2 linked regions of the Exiguobacterium sibiricum 7-3 genome follow. The protein of the gene in region 2 interacts with the protein of the main gene of each other region in a pairwise test. Links are inferred from orthologs where the notes say so. Each region holds a gene or a part of one and is shown on either strand. Other genes may lie near its edges.

Evidence for each region.
Region 1: the proteins of pheS (region 2) and brnQ interact in binary tests that used the Escherichia coli proteins (3 or more experiments, as listed by UniProt). The link is inferred for Exiguobacterium sibiricum 7-3 from one-to-one orthologs.

The regions. Positions count from the first base shown.
Region 1 is NZ_KK211190.1:1,843,443-1,848,264, reverse strand. The notes cover bases 1,327-4,199. They hold brnQ (branched-chain amino acid transport system II carrier protein), read left to right. Parts: upstream 1,327-2,029; coding sequence 2,030-3,370; downstream 3,371-4,199. Other genes in these bases: P402_RS0110630 (FecCD family ABC transporter permease), read right to left, coding at 3,912-4,199; P402_RS0110635 (antibiotic biosynthesis monooxygenase family protein), read left to right, coding at 3,552-3,869; P402_RS0110645 (DUF2268 domain-containing protein), read right to left, coding at 1,327-1,733. Outside these bases: P402_RS0110650 (MetQ/NlpA family ABC transporter substrate-binding protein), read left to right, coding at 1-692; more of P402_RS0110645, read right to left, coding at 789-1,326; more of P402_RS0110630, read right to left, coding at 4,200-4,822. UniProt on the Escherichia coli protein: Liv-II branched chain amino acid transport system, which transports leucine, valine and isoleucine. Also acts as a low-affinity threonine transporter.
Region 2 is NZ_KK211190.1:873,854-879,462, forward strand. The notes cover bases 1,722-4,482. They hold pheS (phenylalanine--tRNA ligase subunit alpha), read left to right. Parts: upstream 1,722-2,471; coding sequence 2,472-3,494; downstream 3,495-4,482. Other genes in these bases: P402_RS0105365 (TrmH family RNA methyltransferase), read left to right, coding at 1,722-2,162; pheT (phenylalanine--tRNA ligase subunit beta), read left to right, coding at 3,507-4,482. Also shown: P402_RS0105355 (dUTP diphosphatase), read left to right, coding at 1-308; P402_RS0105360 (M42 family metallopeptidase), read left to right, coding at 321-1,403; more of P402_RS0105365, read left to right, coding at 1,407-1,721; more of pheT, read left to right, coding at 4,483-5,609.

The DNA.
Region 1 (4,822 bases), 970 kb from region 2 along the record:
AACCGATGACGGAAATTCTTGATCTCGTCAAACCGGAACTCAAAAAAGAAGGCATTAATCTGGAAGTCGTCGTCCTTAGTGACAACGTGCAACCGAACAGTGCCCTCGCAGCAAAAGAAGTCGATGCGAACTTCTTCCAGCACGTTCCGTACATGGAAGAGTTCAACCGCAACAATAAAGCCAATCTTGTACCGATCAAACCGATTTACTTTGCGAACTACGGTCTCTACTCAAAAGACTATAAAAAGATGGATCGGTTGCCGAAAGACGCTGTCATTGCCGTCGCAAATGACGTTTCGAACATCGACCGGTCGCTTGCTCTGCTTGCACAGCATGATGCGATCAAGTTGAAAAAGAAAACCGGTCCGTACTACACGATGAAAGACATCACGGAAAACAAACGTAACTTTAAGTTCAAGGAAGTCGATTTGCTGATGCTCGCCCGTCTTTATGATGATGCGGATGCAGTTATCATGACGCCGGCCTATGCTTCACCGCTCGGTCTGACGCCGAAGAAAGATGCCCTTGTTACGGAAGGCGTCGAAAATGACTTTGCGATCACGCTTGTTGCCCGGAAGGACAATCAGGATTCAGAAGCGATTCAAAAACTTGCGAAAGCAATGACAAGTCCGAAAGTCAAAAAGTTCCTCGAGGACAATTATGACGAAACGGCGATTCCGGCCTTTAAATAAGTGTTCGGATAAAAAAGTCAAAAACCACGGTTCGTATGTCTGTTTCAAAGACACGCGATCCGTGGTTTTTCTGGCATCAGTTTATCGGAATTTTGCCTAACGGATTGTCAATTTCTTCGCATAACCGGTTTTCTCCAAAATATCCGTTGTCGGCATTTTGGTCCATTTGGCGACGGGAAGACCCGGATTTTTTTGAAGGAAGTCCGTCATGATCATATAGCCGAGCGTATATTGAGCAAGCGGCGGAATGTCTTTGTCATAGTTGCCGTATCGTAAATCGTACGCATCCACGTTATGGTTGTTGATCTGTGTCAACAGATTTTCCAGCGTATGATCGAGCAACGGTTCGGTCGCTTCCGATTTCCCTTTTGGATAGACCTGCGCAGCAAACATGTCCGCTTCACCTTCCAAGAGGATACTGTTGAACACCGAGTCATGCGTGTTGCTTTCAAAAGCAACGGTATGATGATATTCGTGGGCGACGGTATTCGCCAGTGTATCTCTTGAAAAATCTTTTGCTAAGTAGAGGGTGAACATGTTTGTCCCGGAGGCAAAACCGGAAGCACCGCCGTGACGTTGAATATCAGCTGCATTATGGACATTATAAGGCGCGACGAAGACCGTCAGCTTATCTGTTCTTGGCAGTGCTTTGATTGAGGTCTGAAGGCTTTTTTTAATCTGTTGATGAATGGAATCCTGGTGTTTTTTTAAATAGGCAATCGTTTTGTTCAGTTCTTCTGCATTGTCGGTAGGAATTTCTAAAATGCGTTTGTCCTGATAGGTAGGTATCAGTTTTTCCTTCTCAATCCACTTATCTTTCACGTCTAAAACGTGTTTTTCAAACAGGGCACCGTTCTCGGTCGGCTCTTTTAGCGTTGCATCGACATATGACTGATATGCATCGTAAAGCGGAATGATTTGAATCGTCTGCTCATCTTGTTTGAACGTCAATTTCTGTGGTTCGGCTTTTTCGGCTTCCGGCGCATCGGAACAGCCGGCAAGCAGACCGGTCAAGGTGGCGGCGAGTAAAAATCGTTTCATCTAAATTCCTCCTTTGTCTTAAAAAAACCATAATTATCCATACGCAAATTGATTTGAGAAAGTTTCATAAGTTCGTCCCAGTCAGATGAACTTATGTTACCGATTACAAAAGAGCAGACCACTATGGTGGTATTTCGGTATCAAAGGACAGGAGAACGTTTTCAGCTAAATTTTCAGAATATTCACCGGATAAACTCCTAGCACGAGGTCACAAACCTATGTTATCCTTTCGAACGAAGTACCTGGTTGATTGTTCTAAAAACAATCAGGTCGTAATTTAATCGTGGGGGTTTCTTATGTCTAAAACAGTTCCAACATCTTTTATCGTCGTTATCGGTATGATGCTGTTTGCCTTGTTTTTCGGGGCCGGTAATTTGATTTTTCCACCGATGCTCGGACAAATGGCAGGCGAGAATGTCTGGATTGCCAATGCCGGATTCCTGGTCACAGGCGTCGGCTTACCGTTACTTGCCATCCTAGCGTTTGCCTATTCCGGTGAACCGGACTTACGGGCGATGGCGTCGCGGGTCCATCCGATTTTTGGTCTTGTCTTTGCGATTATCCTGTACTTGGCAATTGGTCCGTTCTTTGCGATTCCGCGTGCCGGGACCGTTTCTTATGAAATCGGAATCAAACCATTTTTCGGGGAATCTGCATCGTCGACACCATTGCTGATTTTTTCGATTCTTTTTTATACGGTGGCGTGTCTGTTGTCGCTGAATCCGACAAAAATCGTCGATGTCGTCGGGAAAATCCTGACACCGATCAAGATTACATTCATCGGGCTGTTGATTCTCGTCGCCGTCATCAAGCCAATCGGGAGTTTTCAGAATCCTTTGACGACGTATCAGCACAATGCCTTTTTTAACGGGTTCCAGGAAGGATATTTGACGCTTGATGCGCTCGGCGCGTTTGTCTTCGGTATTATCATCATTTCGGCGATTAAGGAAAAAGGAGTCACATCGAAAAAGCAGTTGCTCATCATTTGTTCAAAAGCAGCTTTGATTGCAGCGAGTTTACTTGCCGTCACGTATTCGGCCCTTGCCTTCATGGGCGCTTCCAGTGTCGCTAAAATCGGTCCGCTGAAAAACGGAGCGGAAATCTTGTCTGCCGTCTCCGATTATTATTTCGGTTCGTACGGTTCGATCTTGCTCGGTTTGATGATCACGGTTGCGTGTCTGACGACGAGTGTCGGTCTGATCACCGCCTGTGCCTCGTTCTTCTCACTGTTGTTGCCGCGGATCTCATACGTCAAGTGGACGATAGGACTGTCGATTTTCAGTGCCCTTGTCGCCAATATCGGACTGACACAGTTGATTGCGATTTCGAAACCGGTCCTGCTGACGCTTTATCCATTGGCAATCTGTCTGATTTTCCTGACGTTCTTGCATTCCGTCTTTAAAGGAAAACCGGCCGTTTATCAAGGCGCCATGTGGATGACGTTTGCTGTCAGTCTGTTTGACGGGCTGAAGGTGGCAGAAGCACCGGTCGGACCGGTCTTGCGTGTTTTCGAAAACGTTCTGCCGTTTTTCTCCGTCGGACTCGGTTGGGTCGTTCCGGCGATCATCGGGGCCGTCCTCGGCGGATTGTTCGGTCGGAAAAAAGCGTACCGTTCGGAAGAATCACGTGTTGCTTGAGCAGCATATATAGTTTATAGATTTTAAGCTGTTTCGATTTCGAATCGAAGCGGCTTTTTTTGTGTCTGCCAAATCATCATCGATGGAAACGAATTGGAATGGTATTGACAAAAGGATGAGGGTCGATGATATAGTATTATTGCAAATGAGATTCATTATCAATTAAAAAGGGGTGGTTTTTCTGTTTATTCAACTTAAAACAATCCGGGTGGAAACCGGTCATGCCGATTCAATGATTGAACGGTTCGCAGGCGAAGGCATCATCGAACAACAACCCGGCTTCATCGACCTCAGTATCCTGCAAAAAAAGCGAACGCGGGGCGAGGAAGAGGTCATCGTCTTGATTCGCTGGGAATCGGAACAGGACTGGAAGACGTGGGAGACGAGTGACATCCATCTTGCAGGTCACCGCGCGCGTCGTGGTCAACCGACACCTTCGTTTATTTTAGGAAGTGACCAGCAGTATTACGAGGTTCTGGGTCAAAAAGGCAAACGCTGAGAAAAAGACCGATCCGTCCACTTGCGGCGAATCGGTCTGCCTTTATTTTCGGAACAATAATACGATGAAATAAGGTGCTCCAAGAATTGCGATGACAATCCCGACCGGAATGTCGGCAGGAGCAAGCAGATTTTTCCCGATCAAGTCTGCGAGCAACACGAGCAGACTGCCGAGCAGGGCGGCGACCGGAATCAGACTGTAATGATTTGGTCCGACGAGGCGACGGGCGATATGCGGGGCGAGCAATCCGATAAAGGAAATACCGCCACCGGCAGCGACACAGGAACCGGCAAGTGCGGCAGCGATCAACAAGATCCGTTTCCGTGTCCGCTCGACTCGGAGACCTAACGTCTGTGGGAGCGAGCCGCTCATTTGCAACAGATTCAACGACCGGCTGTGTAAAAAGGCAAGCGGTACCAAACAGACGATCCAAGGTGCAAGCGTCAAGACGGATGACCAATCCGCCTGCCAGATGCTTCCGGTCAACCAGACCGTCGCCTGCTGGAAATCGCGCGGATCCATCTTCAACTGAAAAATAATCAAGAGGGCGCCACACAGGGCGTTGATTCCGACGCCAACCAACAACAGACGTCCCGGTTGGACCGCTTTTCCCGCCAACCGGTAAATCGTCCAGGCGACAAGCGTCGCACCGAAAAAAGCGACGAACGGCAGAATCGGAAGTTGATGTGTAGCTGATCGAAAGAAAAACAGCGTCAAGACCACGAATAGTCCGGCACCGGCATTGATTCCGAGAATGCCGGGATCAGCTAGCGCATTGCGTGACATCCCTTGAAGTAATGTACCGGAGACAGCCAGTCCGGCACCAATCAACAAGGCGAGCAACATCCGCGGTAGCCGGAGATCGATGAGAATCAGCCGTTCCGCTTCCGTCCCTTGTCCGATCAACGTTCGGCCGATCGCACCAAACGAAACGGGAATAATCCCGGTCGACA
Region 2 (5,609 bases):
CTCAAGTCACGATTCTCGAAGAATATGTGGATGGTGTCCATTTTCTACTTTCTTTAGGACTTTCTTTAGATTATCGTAAAAACGAATTTGTCGAAGGTGATTATTATCTGACGGCGACAGACGCGTTTTTGGATGTCTATAATAAGACAAACGTGTTTGCGATTTCACGAACGGAACAAAGTTATGATGTTCTGATTGGTGCTTATCTCGCATTAGGTGCTACACTTGGATTTACACAAGAAATGATTTTCAAAGCTTATGTCGCGAAAAACGAGGCGAATCACGTTCGCCAAGACAACGGTTACTGAGGAGGAAATCAGATGAATGAACAATTACATATGCTGAAACGTCTTACGGACGCAACGGGTGTTCCCGGAAATGAGAAAGAAGTACGTCAATTAATGCGCGAATATCTCGAACCGCATGCAGAAAACTTCCATCAAGACGGATTAGGCAGTTTGTTTGCCGAACGTCAAGGAGCGGGAGAAGATGCACCGCGGATTTTGATTGCCGGGCATATGGACGAGGTCGGATTCATGGTCACGAAGATTGATGAGAAAGGATTCCTTCGCTTCCAACCACTCGGTGGATGGTGGGGACAGGTTCTTCTTGCACAGCGTATGAATATTGTCACGTCATCTGGCGAAGTTATTCCAGGTGTGATTGGTGCGAAACCACCTCATGTTTTACCACCGGAAGCGCGCAATAAACCAGTCGATATCAAAGAGATGTTCATCGATATCGGGGCTACTTCGAAAGAAGAAGTCGAGGGTTGGGGAATCCGACCGGGAGATACGGTTGTTCCGCATTGCGAATTTACTGTGATGAAAAATGATAATTTCCTGATGGCAAAAGCATGGGATAACCGTGTGGGTTGCGCCATTGCAATCGAAGCAATCAAACGCTTAAAAGAAGAAGGACACCCGAATACGATCTTTGCCGGTGCTACCGTACAGGAAGAAGTCGGCTTACGCGGTGCTCAAACGATTGCAAACTTGCTTCGCCCGACGATCGCGTTTGCGGTCGACACAGGAATTCCCGGCGACACACCAGGTATGACGGATCGTGAAGCTTTGTCGAAACTTGGAGAAGGCGTTCAAGTCATCCTGTTTGATGCCACGATGATTGCACACCGTGGATTGATTGATTTTGTCACAACTGTTGCTAAAGAAGAAAACATTAAATATCAATTGGATCTGACACCGGGTGGTGGAACGGATGCAGCGAAGTTCCATCTGTCTCATACAGGTGTTCCTTCACTTGCATTGACTGTTCCGATCCGCTACCTGCATACAAATGTTTCAATCATGCATAAAGCAGATTTCGAAGCAGCCGTCGACTTGATCGTCGCGGTAACAAAACGTTTAGATGCAGAGACGGTCCAAGCGATTTACGAGGGGTAAACTATGAAACACATTTCATCTGCAAAAAACGAGATCGTTAAACAATGGAAAAAATTACTGACTAAAAAAGGGCGTCTGCAAACGAAACGTTTCCTGATTGAAGGGGAACATTTAGTCGAAGAAGCTGTCCGCGCCGGTATCATCAAGGAATTGATCGTCCGCGAAGACGTTCAAGTACCGGGTTCGTGGAAGAAGAATGCCGCTGATTTGATCACGATTGATGAATCAGTCGCAAAAGTGCTCTCTGAAACAGAAACGACACAAGGGATTTTTGCTGTCTGTGAGATGAAACAGCAAACTGAACGCTTGGAACGTGGGCGTTACCTCTTACTCGACCGTCTTCAGGACCCGGGTAATGTTGGTACGATGATTCGGACAGCAGATGCTGCCGGATTCGACGGAGTAATCATCGGACATGGAACGGTTGATGTCTACAACAGTAAAGTCCTCCGGGCGACACAAGGATCTATCTTCCATTTACCGGTCATCATGATGTCACTTGAAGAAGCCGTTCAAGACTTACATGAACTGGGTGTCTTCATTTTAGGGACTGACTTACGTGGAGCTCAACCTTACACAGATGTTGAGAACCTGGGTGCCATCGGATTGATTATCGGAAACGAAGCGCAAGGTGTTGCTCCTGAGTTGCTTGATCAGTGTGATGGCCGAGCGTATATCCCGATTCGCGGAAAAGCGGAGTCCTTAAATGCAGCGGTTGCCGCCGGTATTTTACTTTATCATTTTGCTCCGGCTGATTGAATCAAAGGGACGTTCATGCTAAAGTGAATTACAGCATCATATTTACCTAGACAACGATGGAACAGAGTAGGTTAGAAAACGATTCGATCAGGGAGAGGAAGCCTTAGACTGGGAGCTTCCTTACGAGTCTGCTAGCTGAATTCACTCCGGAGTCGCACGAGAGATCGTGACGGGAGGCGCCCGTTATCGCGCCACTTGAGGACTTGAGGAATTCAGGTTGAACAAGGGTGGTACCACGATTAAATTGAATCGTCCCTTCGGCATTTTGCCGGAGGGACGATTTTTTTATTTGGAAAAGGAGTGAGGAATATGCGCGAACAATTAGAGGCACTGCGCGATGAAGCGCTACAACTGGTCAAGCAGGCAAGTACACAAAAAGAATTAAACGATGTCCGAGTGAAATATCTCGGTAAAAAGGGACCGATTACAGAAGTTCTTCGGGGAATGGGAAAACTTTCGGCAGAAGAACGGCCGGTCGTCGGAGAAATCGCAAATGCCGTCCGAGGTGTGATTCAAACAGAGCTCGAACAACGCCTTGTGGATGTTAAACAACAAGAAATGGATGCGAAATTAGCACTCGAAGCGATTGATGTGACACTTCCTGGTCGTCCGAAACAGGTCGGACAAGCGCATTTACTGCAACAAGTGACAGATGAAATCGAAGATATCTTCGTCGGACTTGGGTATACGATTGCTGAAGGTCCGGAAGTCGAGCAAGACTTATTCAACTTCGAGATGTTGAATTTGCCGAAAGATCATCCGGCCCGTGATATGCAGGATTCGTTTTACATCACGGATGAGATTTTAATGCGTACCCATACATCACCGGTACAAGCGCGGACAATGCTCGCTTCAAAAGGTGAACCGATCCGGATCCTTTGTCCCGGAAAAGTCTATCGCCGGGATGAAGATGATGCGACGCACTCGCACCAATTCATGCAAGTCGAAGGTTTGGTCGTCGGTGAAGAAATTTCAATGGCAGACTTAAAAGGAACACTTGAAGCATTCGTTAAACAAATGTTCGGGGAAGCACGTGAAATTCGTTTACGTCCAAGCTTCTTCCCGTTCACAGAACCATCGGTCGAAGTCGATGTGTCATGTTTCAAATGTGGTGGTAAAGGTTGCAACATTTGTAAGCAGACAGGCTGGATTGAAATTTTAGGAGCAGGTATGGTTCATCCGCATGTGCTCGAAATGGCGGAATATGACAGTACGAAAATGTCTGGCTTCGCCTTCGGAATGGGGATCGAACGAATCGCCATGTTGAAATATGGTGTTGATGATATTCGCCACTTCTATACGAATGACGTTCGCTTCAGCGAACAGTTTTAAGGGGGAAAACAGATGTTAGTCTCAAAACAATGGTTACAGGAATTTGTTGATGTTCGTCATAAGACGGGTCAGGAGTTAGCTGACTTGATTACAAAAAGCGGGATTGAAGTCGAAGGGGTCGAGGTACGGGACGCTGACTTGAATAATATCGTCGTCGGTCGCGTTCTGACAAAAGAAAAACACCCGGAAGCCGATAAATTAAACGTCACGACGGTCGATATCGGACAAGAAGAGCCGGTTCAAATCGTTTGTGGTGCACCGAATGTCGATGCCGGACAAGATGTCATCGTTGCCCGTGTCGGAGCCCGTCTGCCTGGCATCAAAATCAAACGCGCTAAACTGCGGGGTGTCGTTTCAGAAGGAATGATCTGTTCGCTTGAAGAACTCGGATTCGAGAAAAAATACATCCGTGAAGATGAACAGGATGGTATTCATACGTTCCGTGAACCGGTCACACCGGGTCAGGACGTCCTTGAATTACTTGGAATGCATGATGAGGTACTGGAACTTGGATTGACGCCGAACCGTTCCGATTGTTTGAGTATGTACGGCGTGGCGCACGAAGTCGCAGGAATCCTGAATTCAACGCCGGTCTTCCCGAACGTGGAAGTACCAGAAGGAACGGTATCGACAGAAGTCACCGTTCAACTGGACTCGGAAGCCTGTACATTCTATGCGGCCCGGGAAATTCGTGATATTACAATCGGTGAATCGCCATTATGGTTAAAAAATCGTCTGATCGCGAACGGAATCCGTCCGATCAACAATGTCGTCGACATCACGAACTTTGTGTTACTGGAGACGGGACAGCCGTTGCATGCTTTTGATGCAAAAAAATTGGGACAGCAAATCGTCGTGCGCCAGGCAAAATCCGGTGAAACGTTCCAGACGTTAGATGAAGTCGAACGGACACTTGATCCGTCGATGCTCGTCATCACAGATGGCGACCGTCCGGTGGCACTTGCCGGTGTCATGGGGGGAGCGAACACGGAAGTCGATACAGAGACGACTTCAATCGTCCTCGAGTCTGCTTATTTTGCACCGACATCCGTTCGAAAAACAAGCCGTGTCCTAGGTCTTCGTTCGGATTCGAGCTCACGTTTTGAGAAAGGTGTCGATCCGCGTCGTGTCGTGTTAGCGCTTGATCGGGCCGCAATGCTGATTGCGGAACTTGCAGGAGGTACGGTATTATCCGGAACAGTCCAAGCCGGCACACTTCAACTGGAGGATCATTTGATCGAAGGCAGTGTCTCGTATATCAACCACCGTCTTGGTATGGAAATCGAAGGTACTGTCATGAAAGATTTGCTCGAACGTCTTGGTCTTGAGGTCGAGCTGTCAGCAGATGCATTGACAGTCAGTGTACCGACGCGTCGTCAAGATTTAATGATTCCGGCTGATTTAGCGGAAGAGGTCGCCCGTCTTTATGGATATGATGCGTTAACTTCCAGCTTACCACGGGAAGCGAGTCGCGGTTTCTTACCGAAACGTAACCAGCATCGCCGTAAAATCCGTCATCTTCTTCAAGGCGCGGGTCTTTCACAGGCCATCACGTACTCCTTGACGAGTGAGCAACGCGCAATGCAATTCAACGAACAGCAGGATTTACATCCTGTTAAACTAGCGATGCCGATCAGTGAAGCCCGTTCAACACTCCGGACCTCGTTGATTCCAGGATTGCTTGAAGTCGCACAACACAATGCGGCGCGACAACATGCAGACCTTGCCTATTATGAACTCGGAAGTGTTTATCTGCAACGTGATGCTTCACTTGAGACCTTGCCGCTTGAACAAGAAATGGTAGCAGGAATCATGGTAGGGCTGGCAGAGCAGCATCGTGTTCACGGGACGCATGTCAAAGCAGATTTCTTCGTCATGAAAGGAATCGTCGAGACGCTTGCCGAAGCACTTGATGTCGCCTTAACGTATGAAGCTGTAGCGATGCAGTCGATGCATCCAGGTCGGACGGCACGAATTTTCCTTGACGGTGAAGCGATTGGATTTGTCGGACAAGTTCATCCGGGCTTATCGAAAGAAGAATACGGTCTGAAGGAAGTATATGTCTTCGAACTCGATGCGATGGCATTGCACTCAAAAGAAGCACGCGTCTACCAA